DNA from 3 places in the Chryseobacterium sp. W4I1 genome. Region 2 is predicted to be linked to each of the others. Evidence: riboswitches for the same ligand, from Rfam matches in the RefSeq annotation. Region 2 holds a riboswitch; each other region holds the start of a gene.
What was found. Region 2 has a riboswitch for S-adenosylmethionine ahead of QF044_RS17285 (TonB-dependent siderophore receptor). Riboswitches for the same ligand answer to the same signal wherever they lie in the genome.
Positions count from the first base shown of each region.

Region 1: it holds a riboswitch for S-adenosylmethionine, as region 2 does, so the genes downstream of both, QF044_RS20135 (TonB-dependent receptor) here and QF044_RS17285 (TonB-dependent siderophore receptor) in region 2, are expected to answer to the same signal.
Region 3: it holds a riboswitch for S-adenosylmethionine, as region 2 does, so the genes downstream of both, QF044_RS20840 (alpha/beta fold hydrolase) here and QF044_RS17285 (TonB-dependent siderophore receptor) in region 2, are expected to answer to the same signal.

Region 1 is NZ_JAUSXQ010000001.1:4,325,526-4,328,814, forward strand. It holds gene pckA (phosphoenolpyruvate carboxykinase (ATP)) at 1-971, shown strand, start outside; gene QF044_RS20130 (type II 3-dehydroquinate dehydratase) at 1,111-1,518, opposite strand; SAM riboswitch class I at 1,762-1,858, shown strand; gene QF044_RS20135 (TonB-dependent receptor) at 1,942-3,289, shown strand, end outside.
Region 2 is NZ_JAUSXQ010000001.1:3,716,326-3,719,614, forward strand. It holds gene QF044_RS17285 (TonB-dependent siderophore receptor) at 1-1,403, opposite strand, end outside; SAM riboswitch class I at 1,502-1,610, opposite strand; gene QF044_RS17290 (alpha-amylase family glycosyl hydrolase) at 1,722-3,289, opposite strand, start outside.
Region 3 is NZ_JAUSXQ010000001.1:4,463,876-4,467,164, forward strand. It holds gene QF044_RS20835 (glucosidase) at 1-1,688, opposite strand, end outside; SAM riboswitch class I at 1,874-1,981, shown strand; gene QF044_RS20840 (alpha/beta fold hydrolase) at 2,042-2,980, shown strand; gene QF044_RS20845 (NAD(P)-binding domain-containing protein) at 2,982-3,289, shown strand, end outside.

The DNA of each region.
Region 1 (3,289 bases), 610 kb from region 2:
ATTACCTTCCACTGAAAGGAATGGCTTCTATGCACTGTTCTGCAAACGTAGGAGAAGAAGGAGATGTTGCTCTTTTCTTCGGTCTTTCCGGAACTGGAAAAACAACTTTATCTGCAGATCCGAAAAGATTCCTGATTGGTGATGACGAGCACGGTTGGGACAACAATGGTGTATTCAACTACGAAGGTGGATGCTATGCGAAAGTAATTGATCTTTCAGCTGAAAAAGAACCGGATATTTTCAGAGCAATCAAAAGAGATGCGCTTCTTGAAAACGTAGTGGTACACAATGGTGTAGCTGACTATAAAGACGGATCTATTACAGAAAATACAAGAGTATCTTACCCAATTTACCATATCAACAAGATTGTTCTTCCATCAAAGGCAGGACATGCTAAAAAGATCGTTTACCTTTCTGCTGATGCATTCGGGGTATTGCCTCCGGTTTCTATTTTGGATGAAAACCAGGCTCAGTACCACTTCCTTTGTGGATATACTTCCAAACTGGCAGGTACCGAAAGAGGAATTACTGAACCGGAACCGTCTTTTTCTCCTGCATTTGGAGAAGCTTTCCTCACTCTTCACCCAACAATGTATTCTAAAACATTGATCGGAAAAATGAAGGAGCACGGAGCTAAAGCTTATTTGGTAAATACAGGATGGAACGGAACTGGAAAGAGAATTTCTCTGAAAGATACAAGAGCAATCATCGATGCAATCATCGACGGTTCTATCGAAAATGCTCCTAAAACTCAGGTTCCAATCATGAACCTTGAAATTCCTACACAGCTTCCAAATGTTTCTGAAGGTATCCTTGATCCTAGGGAAACGTACAGCAATGCTACAGAATGGGAAGAAAAAGCAAAAGATCTTGCTGCAAGATATATCAAAAACTTTGAGCAGTACTGTAATACTGAAGAAGGGAAGAAGTTAATTGCTTCAGGACCTCAGCTTCAGCAGCAGACTACTTAATACAACAAAAGCCTCATCAACGATGAGGCTTTTTTATTTCTTAACTTGGTTTTTGTTCGATGCAATATTTTCTGTAGTGCCTGTTTTGTACTATTCTAGTAATGGATGTCACGTTTGTTAAAGCACTGAAATTCTGTTATTATTTCAAACTTAAAATTGCTAATCTGTATCCGTCCATTCCAAACCCGGACAACACCGCATCTGTACTGGCAGCGGTCACAGATTTCTGACGGAATTCTTCCCTTTTGTAAATATTACTGATGTGAACTTCAATCTTTGGTTTACTGATATTCTTTAAACAGTCTGCAATAGCATACGAATAATGCGTATAAGCACCGGGATTAATTACGACTGCGTCAAAATCATCTGCCTGAAGCCTGTTAATAATTTCTCCTTCAATATTGGATTGATAATATTCCAGATCATGAGAAGTGAATTCAGATTTCAGTTCTTCCAAACAGGTTTCCATGGTTATACTACCATAGATCTCAGGTTCTCTTTTGCCTAAAAGATTCAGGTTGGGGCCGTTTACAATTAAAACTTTCATTGTATAAATTTAAAAAGTTTAGTTTGATTATAGAACTTTTTTTGAATTTAATTGTACTTGAATGTTATTGTGTTATTGATAATGATATTTGTCATGTTTAATATTTTCATAATTCTATAAATAGCTGTTATAACATTCTTTAATTAAAAATTAACTTAAATTTTGATAAAAATTAATAATAAATTTTAAAGTCTACTTGTTTTGTAGACTAATTGTTTTTAGATTTGCAAACATATTTCGATCGGCTTATAAAGAAAGATGGAGGGAACTGACCCTGTGAAATCTTAACAACCTGCCTCTGCGCAAGGTGTTACATTCAGCCTTAAAGGAAAAATAAGCATTTGGTTAATCGTATTTATCGATGCCCTTTGTTGACTTTTCTGCAAGGGGTTAATTTTTAATATATGATAAATAAAATTGATTATGATTAGTAAAAGTTTATTTAATTCTAAGATCTGGATTCCACCAGTCGCTGTATTTTTCTTAGGTATTATCAGTGTACAGGCACAGGAAATTAAGCCAAAAAAAGATACAATCACCGAAAAAGAAATTGATGAGGTGGTAGTAATTGCTTATGGTAAAGCCAAAAGAACAAGCTACACAGGTTCAGTAGCCACTATCTCAAGTGATAAGATCAATAACCGGCCTGTTACCAATATTACAAAGGCTCTGGAAGGGCAGGTTCCGGGTGTTCAGGCAGTAAGTGCTTCAGGACAGCCGGGTTCTACGGCATCTATCAGGATTCGAGGAGTGGGCTCTATAAGTGCTTCCAGTGATCCTTTATATGTTGTGGATGGAATTCCTTTTGATGGAAACATCAATTCCATCAGCCCCAATGATATTGAATCCATCAGTGTTCTGAAAGATGCTACAGCAAGTTCATTATACGGCTCAAGAGGAGCTAACGGAATTATCATCATTACCACAAAATCCGGCAAGAAAGGAGAATCCAGAGTGAATTTTAATCTCAGTCAGGGATTTTCCAGCAGAGCGGTCAAAGATTATAAGCAGGTGAGTACGGATCAGTATTTCCAGCTGTATTGGGAAGCATTGAGAAATGGTTACAAGTCTCCTCAGATCTCTTCACAACAGGCAGGACAGATGGCAAGTGATAATCTTGTCAATGCACTTGGGATCAATCCTTACGGAGCCGGATTTCCAAATCCTGTGGGAGCAGACGGAAAACTTCTTCCTGGAGCAAAACCTTTATGGAATGACGACTGGCGAGATATTCTTCAAAGAACAGCATCCAGAAGTCAGGTTGATTTTGATATCAGCGGGGGCAGCGAAAAAAGTAATTATTTTTTTTCATTAGGGTATTTGGATGATAAAGGAATTGCCATTGAGTCTGGTTTTCAAAAATTCGCAACCAGATTGAAGGTTAATACTGAAGTTAAAAAATGGTTGAATGCAGGAGTGAATTTAAGCTATACCAACAGTATCCAGAATGCACCGCCATCATCGGATTCAAGAACAGACAATATCATCAATGCAGCAAGGGTAATTCCGTCTTTTTATCCTTATTATGAGAGAAATGAAGATGGAAGCTACCGACTGGATGCACAGGGAAACAGAATTTACGATTTCGGAAAATACAGACCTACAAGTGCACTGCAGAATCAGAATGCTGCAGCAACGCTTCCTTTAGACAAAAATGAAAACAAAGAGGATAACTTCTCAGGAAAAGGATTTTTGGAGTTTACTTTCCTTCCGGAACTGAAATTTAAAACCAGCTTTTCAATTGATTTAGTGAATTACAATGGACATTATT
Region 2 (3,289 bases):
GATTTCTTCAAGGCATTATCCGGTGAAAAACCAATGAAGGATTGTGAGCCACCATTCCCAATCACCGTAGAACCAGGTGTTGCAGGGTTTCCATTGATATCATATCTTGTATAAGAAGCTTCATCTCCAGGTTTGATTTCATACTGTTCAAAACGGAACTCTCCACCAAATGCCACATTAAACTGATTCAGATTTTTCGAAACATCAAGATTCACAGTATTCTGAAGGAAGCTGTGGGCTCCCGCATAAAAGCTTGTTGGAGATTTTACTCCCAACGAAGCATTGTTTGTATTGTCTACATTGTAATTGAATGTATTGCTTCCAAAAGTATTGCTTAAATCAATCAGCCAGTTATTTACATTATATTTTGCTCCTAGTGCGTAAGAAAAATCATAGACCTGTGAGCTCAATGTAGCCTGAAATCCATTCGGATAAATAGAAGAAACCACATTGGATGTTTCACCCGGCAATCTCCTGAAACCAAAACCCTTTCCTTCTTTAATACTGAAGCCTCCGAAAGAATATAGTTTAAAACGTTCACTTAACGGATATTCAGAATTAAAAAACAACTGTGCCTGCCTGATCTGCGCATCTCCGATCTGAAAATTAAAATCATCACGTGTGAGACCTCTCTCTTTCAACATAGCATTGTCTGCATTGATAGCATCTTGAGGATTATCTGCAAATTCGTAGGCAAAATTATCCCCAAAAATATCCAGATCATGATTCTGGGTTCTTGTCGTCTTACCTCTGTGGCTTAATTGTAATGAGAGATTCACATAGCTGTCTTTTTTACCCAGAGAAGATCCGTAATTGATCCCGGTCTGATAAGTTTCTCCGTCATTTCTCCCACTAATTCCATAAGATGCCGAAGCAGATGCTCCGATATCTTTTTTAAGAATAATATTTACGACTCCTGCAATGGCATCAGAACCGTACTGTGCGGCAGCTCCATCCCTTAAAACCTCTATCCTGTCAATTGCGATCACGGGAATCGTACTCAGATCTGTACCTACGGATCCATTTCCAACGGTATTCTGATAATTGACCAATGAAGTCGTATGTCTTCTTTTTCCATTAATTAAAACCAGAACCTGATCTGGCCCCATTCCTCTTAAGGTTACGGGATCGATATGTTCCGTACCGTCAGAAGCGGACTGCCTTACGGAGTTAAATGACGGAATCACATAATTCAATAAATCCTGAACGGTGGTTTGCGGAGCAGATCTTTGAAGTTTTTCTATATTGATAATATCTACGGGAACGGGTGTTTCCAGCTTTGTTCTTTTCGCATTCCGGTTTCCTACGATCACTACATCTTCGATTTGTGTTCCTTTTTCCTGTTCCTGTGCATTCACCAAAACGGAACCTAAGAGTATAACAGACAGGCTGAGTTTTTTCATCTTTTGTTCTTCTAAATTAAAATAATAAGCTTCCCCCGGAAATGATCCGCAGTGGCAAAAGACTTCAAGAAATGGAAGTGTTGTCAGGATATTGACTTTGCTCATCTTCCCCACAATGGGCTGGAATTAGCACCTTTACACTTTTTAGAGACGTGCAGGTTGCTAAGGTTTCACAGGGCCAAATCCCTCCACCTTTCTCGATAATCTACTGCAAAAGTAGACTAATATTTTTAATTACCCACCCCAAAAGTAGATTTAGATATCCTGTACCATGGTAAAAAAAGAGGAATAATGTAATTTCATTATCCCTCTTTTTATTTATTTAATAATCATTTTCTGAATGGCCGTCCCTGTTTCAGAATGGAGGTGAACCAGATAGGTTCCTGCCGGATAATTAGCTTTCAACTTATAAGTTCCGTTTTCCTGATTCAATTTAAATGAATCCATTTTTTTGCCGCTCATGTCGAAAATAATGATTTCTCCATTTTTGGCTTTATGATAAATGAATTGAGCCAAACCATTTTTCACCGGATTATCTGCGATCTGAAGTGATAATTTGTTCGTCGCATTTATATCAACGGTTGAAAGCGCTCCAGAGTAGTTTCCAAAAATTCTGAATTCTCCCGGCTGTAAGGTAATCGGAGCTGTTGTAGAAACAAAATTTGAAATAGAATTATCCATCAGATTCTGCCATTGCCCTGTATAAGGAAAATAGGGAACAACATTCTGAGCAGAAGTGGTATAATTGGCTAAAACCACAACGTTTTTTACTCCAGCTATTGTATTGTCATAAACATAAATTCTGGTGATTAAACCGTCAGGGTCATTGGTAAGATTATTAGATTCTACCGTATACGTGTTTGATTTGAAAACAGGATAAGTATTCCTGATATTAATTATTTTAGCCCAGGTATCATATACTGATTTCCTGTTCACATTGGTATCATACCCTAAGGTAAAAGCAACCGGTTTTTCATCAGTCCTGCATCCACTATTGATTGAACCGTCCGCACATCGGTTAATACTGAATTCATAGCCCAATTCACCAAACTGCCAGATCATTTTCGGGCCTGGAATCGTAAAGAATGTTGCTCCGAAAGTCTTCATTCTTTCAAGGGCGGTATTCAGGTTGGTAACATTGTAGCTTCCATTAACCGCTCCATAGGCAAGGTTTTTAAACATTAATCTTTCTTCATCATGACTTTCCCCATATCCTACTGCATGCTTATTGGTAAAACCGTGAAGCGTGTGATTCATTCTGTCATAGTTACTATTTTCCTTGTAACCCATTGTATTTTGGTTATAAGGCTCGGTTTGCTTATTCCAAAGCATTACCCCTTTTCCTTCAGCAATTCTGTAGTTTGCCCACTGCTGTTCTTCGGCATCCGTGCCTAAATGTTCAAAGATCATGTAAGAGTTGGGATCAATAGCCCACTGCTTGTCTGCATAATTCTTCATAATATCTACTCTGTCCTGCTGATAGGCATTGGTACATGCTTCATCATTTTCGGAGCAGTTTTGGGTGAATCCTTTTGTAAGATCCCATCGGAATCCATCGATATGATACTCTGTCAGCCATTGCTTAAGCGTTCTTTCAACATAATATTGTGTTGCGGGACTTGTATGGTTAAAATCATTAAATACATTATAAGAGTGCTTCGGAACCTGGTTAAAATAAGGATTATTAGCCGCAATATCACCGAAACCGTCTCCATCAGGGTCAATATTCCAAAGTCTTGCTAACGGTGAACGTCCTGTCGCATGATTAAATGCAACGTCTAATATTACCGCAATCCCGTTCTGATGACAGAGATCTACGAATTCTTTGAATTTTTCAGGTGTTCCATAGGCTTTATCCAATGCATAATGGAAGGATGTATTGTATC
Region 3 (3,289 bases), 750 kb from region 2:
ATACGCATCATATTAAGTGCATACATAGCCATCCAGCTGGTTCCGTCAGCCTGTTCCAGATGCTGTCCGTCTTTCAGTACCATATTACGGTCGAAAGCCCCGATATTATCAAGCCCCAGGAAGCCTCCACCAAAAATATTGTTACCGCTTTTATCTTTTCGATTGACCCACCAGGTAAAATTCAGGAGAAGTTTCTGAAAAACTTTTTCAAGAAATAAAAGATCTGGTTTACCGTTTTGTTTTTCATCAATTTTAAATACCCTGAAACAAGACCATGCATGTACCGGTGGATTCACATCGCTCAGATTCCATTCATAAGCGGGAAGCTGACCGTTCGGATGCATATACCATTCCTTCGTCAGGAGAAGAAGCTGCCCCTTTGCAAATTCAGCATCAATAATAGAAAAAGGAACACAGTGAAATGCCAGGTCCCAGGTTGCATACCACGGATATTCCCATTTATCTGGCATAGAGATAATATCCTTATTGTGAAGGTGGTTCCACTCCGTATTTCTTACATATTCATTGAAATTTCTTGGTGCCTGATGATTAGGGTCACCTTTCAGCCATTTTCCAACGTTATAGTGATAGAACTGCTTATTCCAGAGAAGTCCAGCAAAAGCCTGTCTCTGTACATTTCTTTCATCTTCATTTGTGGTTTCATTCTGAATCTCCTGATAAAATTCGTTCGTTTCAGTAATTCTGTTATTAAAAATCTCATCAAATCTTTCAAAAGGTTCATCAACTTCATCCGGACACAACCTGAAATCAAATGTTTTAGACTGTCCTGCACCAATAATTTCATCAATGATAAAAGAAGCCTTAGTTCCCCTTTTTTCAGGATTCACCGTATTGCTCCCGTAAATGATATGGTCATTGATTCCATCCTTAAAGTAAGTATTTCCCGGGTACGGACTTCCGTATAATTTAGGAGTGTTGGTTTCATTTTCACAGAAAGCGCTTTTCGCTGCCAGATTTCTTGAATAAAATTTCTTAATAGAAATACTGTCATGATTTACGTCTATACATCCATCATAAGAAGCATTCAATTGTGCCTTGTACGAATTGTAGCCCCATTTCCAGTTATTCCTGAACCAAGCTGTAGGTGCTATGACGATCGGGGCATCCTGTTTACTTCGGTTATGAACCGTTACCCTTGCCAGAATATCATTGTGATCGGCCTTACAGTATTCAATAAAAATATCAAAATACTCATCGTTATCAAAAATTCCGGTGTCAAAGATCTCGTATTCAGGTTCCTTTTTACTACGTCTTCCGTTTTCTGCCACAAGATCATCATATGGAAATGCATTGATAGGATATTTGTACACCATTTTCATATAGCTGTGGGTAGGTGTATTATCCAGGTAATAGAAGATCTCCTTGATATCCTCGCCATGGTTTCCCTGAGGATTGCTCAGTCCGAAGAAACGCTCTTTTATTATTTTGTCCTTTTTATTCCAAAATGAAAAGGCAAAACAGAAAATCTGCTTTACATCAGAGATGCCTGCGATCCCTTCTTCGCCCCATCTGTAGGCGTAGCTTTCTGCATTGTTGTGATTGGCGTGATGCCAGGCATTCCCGTCCGGACTGTAATCTTCCCGTACGTTTCCCCATTGCCTGTTACTTACATAAGGACCCCAGTTTTTCCATTTTATATCTTGTAATCGCTCTTTTTCAGCACTCATATCTCATCATTTTTCAGTACGAAGGTAGTTTTTTTGAAAAAAAATTCCAATTCCTTTCATCTGAATAATTCTTAATATAGCTCTGAAACACTTGTAATTGTGGGCTTTTTTAATATTAAATATTTTTTTTGAAAAATTTAAAAGAAAACACCTATCTTTGCAGAGCGTTCATTCAAATATTGAAAATGTTATCAAGAAAGGTTGAGGGATTAGACCCTATGAAACCTTAGCAACCCTTTGTGCAAGCAAAGAAGGTGCTACGTTCTACCAAATTTATTTTGGACAGATAACTTACTGAAGTTCTTTTCAGCCATTTCCTGTGGCATTTTCAATTGTATTAAATAATAATAGAATTGAAAACAGAACTAAACTATATTAATCTTTCGTATCATACTCATTCCCAAAAGGAATACTATATCCCGTTGAGCTACCAGCTCTTCGGGAAAGACCTGTTTACAGCACCCATTATACTGATCAATCACGCCCTGACCGGAAATTCAAATGTTTCCGGAGAGAAAGGATGGTGGAAACAGCTGATTGGTGAAAATCAGATCATTGATACGACTCAATATACCGTTCTGTGTTTCAATATTCCCGGAAACGGATATGATCATTTTTTAATTGATGAATACGAAGATTTCACCCCTTCAGATATTGCAGAAATATTCCTGAAAGGTCTCGAAGCTTTACATATCAAAAAATTATATGCCATTATTGGAGGATCTCTAGGAGGCGGGATCGCTTGGGAGATGCTGGCCAAACAGCCACAGCTTGCAGAGATATTTATTCCTATTGCCTGCGATCTTAAGACCCACGATTGGCTTCATGCACAGTGTCTGGTTCAGAAATTTCTGCTGAACGGAAATGATGAACCCCTGCAAAAAGCCAGGATTCATGCTATGTTGTGTTATAGAACTCCTCAATCCTTAAACGATAGATTTCAAAACAAATATCATCATCAGAACCATCGGTTAGAATCAGAAGACTGGCTTCTTTACCATGGAAATGCATTGAACGAAAGATTTAGTTTAAAATCTTATAAGCTCATGAATCATTTGCTGATGAATATCAATACTGAAGAAAATCAGCTGGAAAAGATCACTGCACGAATGCACCTGATCGCTGTAGATACAGATCTATTCTTTCCCGCCTCAGAAATCCGAATGTGCTTTGAACAGCTGAGAGAGAGAAAAGAAGAGGTTTTCTATCACGAGATACAGTCAATTCACGGGCATGATGCCTTCTTAATGGAATACAAACAATTAAATAATATCATAAAAAATATTTTGTAGAATGAAAAATGCTAACGAAATTAAGTTTTTAAAGAACAGATCAATTATCAAATTTGAAGGGGAAGATTTCTTAGGTGAAATCGGGATAGACGGAAGAATTTTCAAAGCGCTTACCTTGGCACGTATCAGTGTAGGAGTGATCTCCCAACAAGCAATTGAAAATGGAATCTCTATTTTGGTAAATGAAGCAGACGCCGAAAAAGCCGTAGCCTGTCTGATTGATGAATTTGTGGAAGAAAGAAGATCAGGAAAAGTTTCACAGATTTACAGCATCAATAATGTTTCCGTACTTGGTTTTGTAGCGGAAGA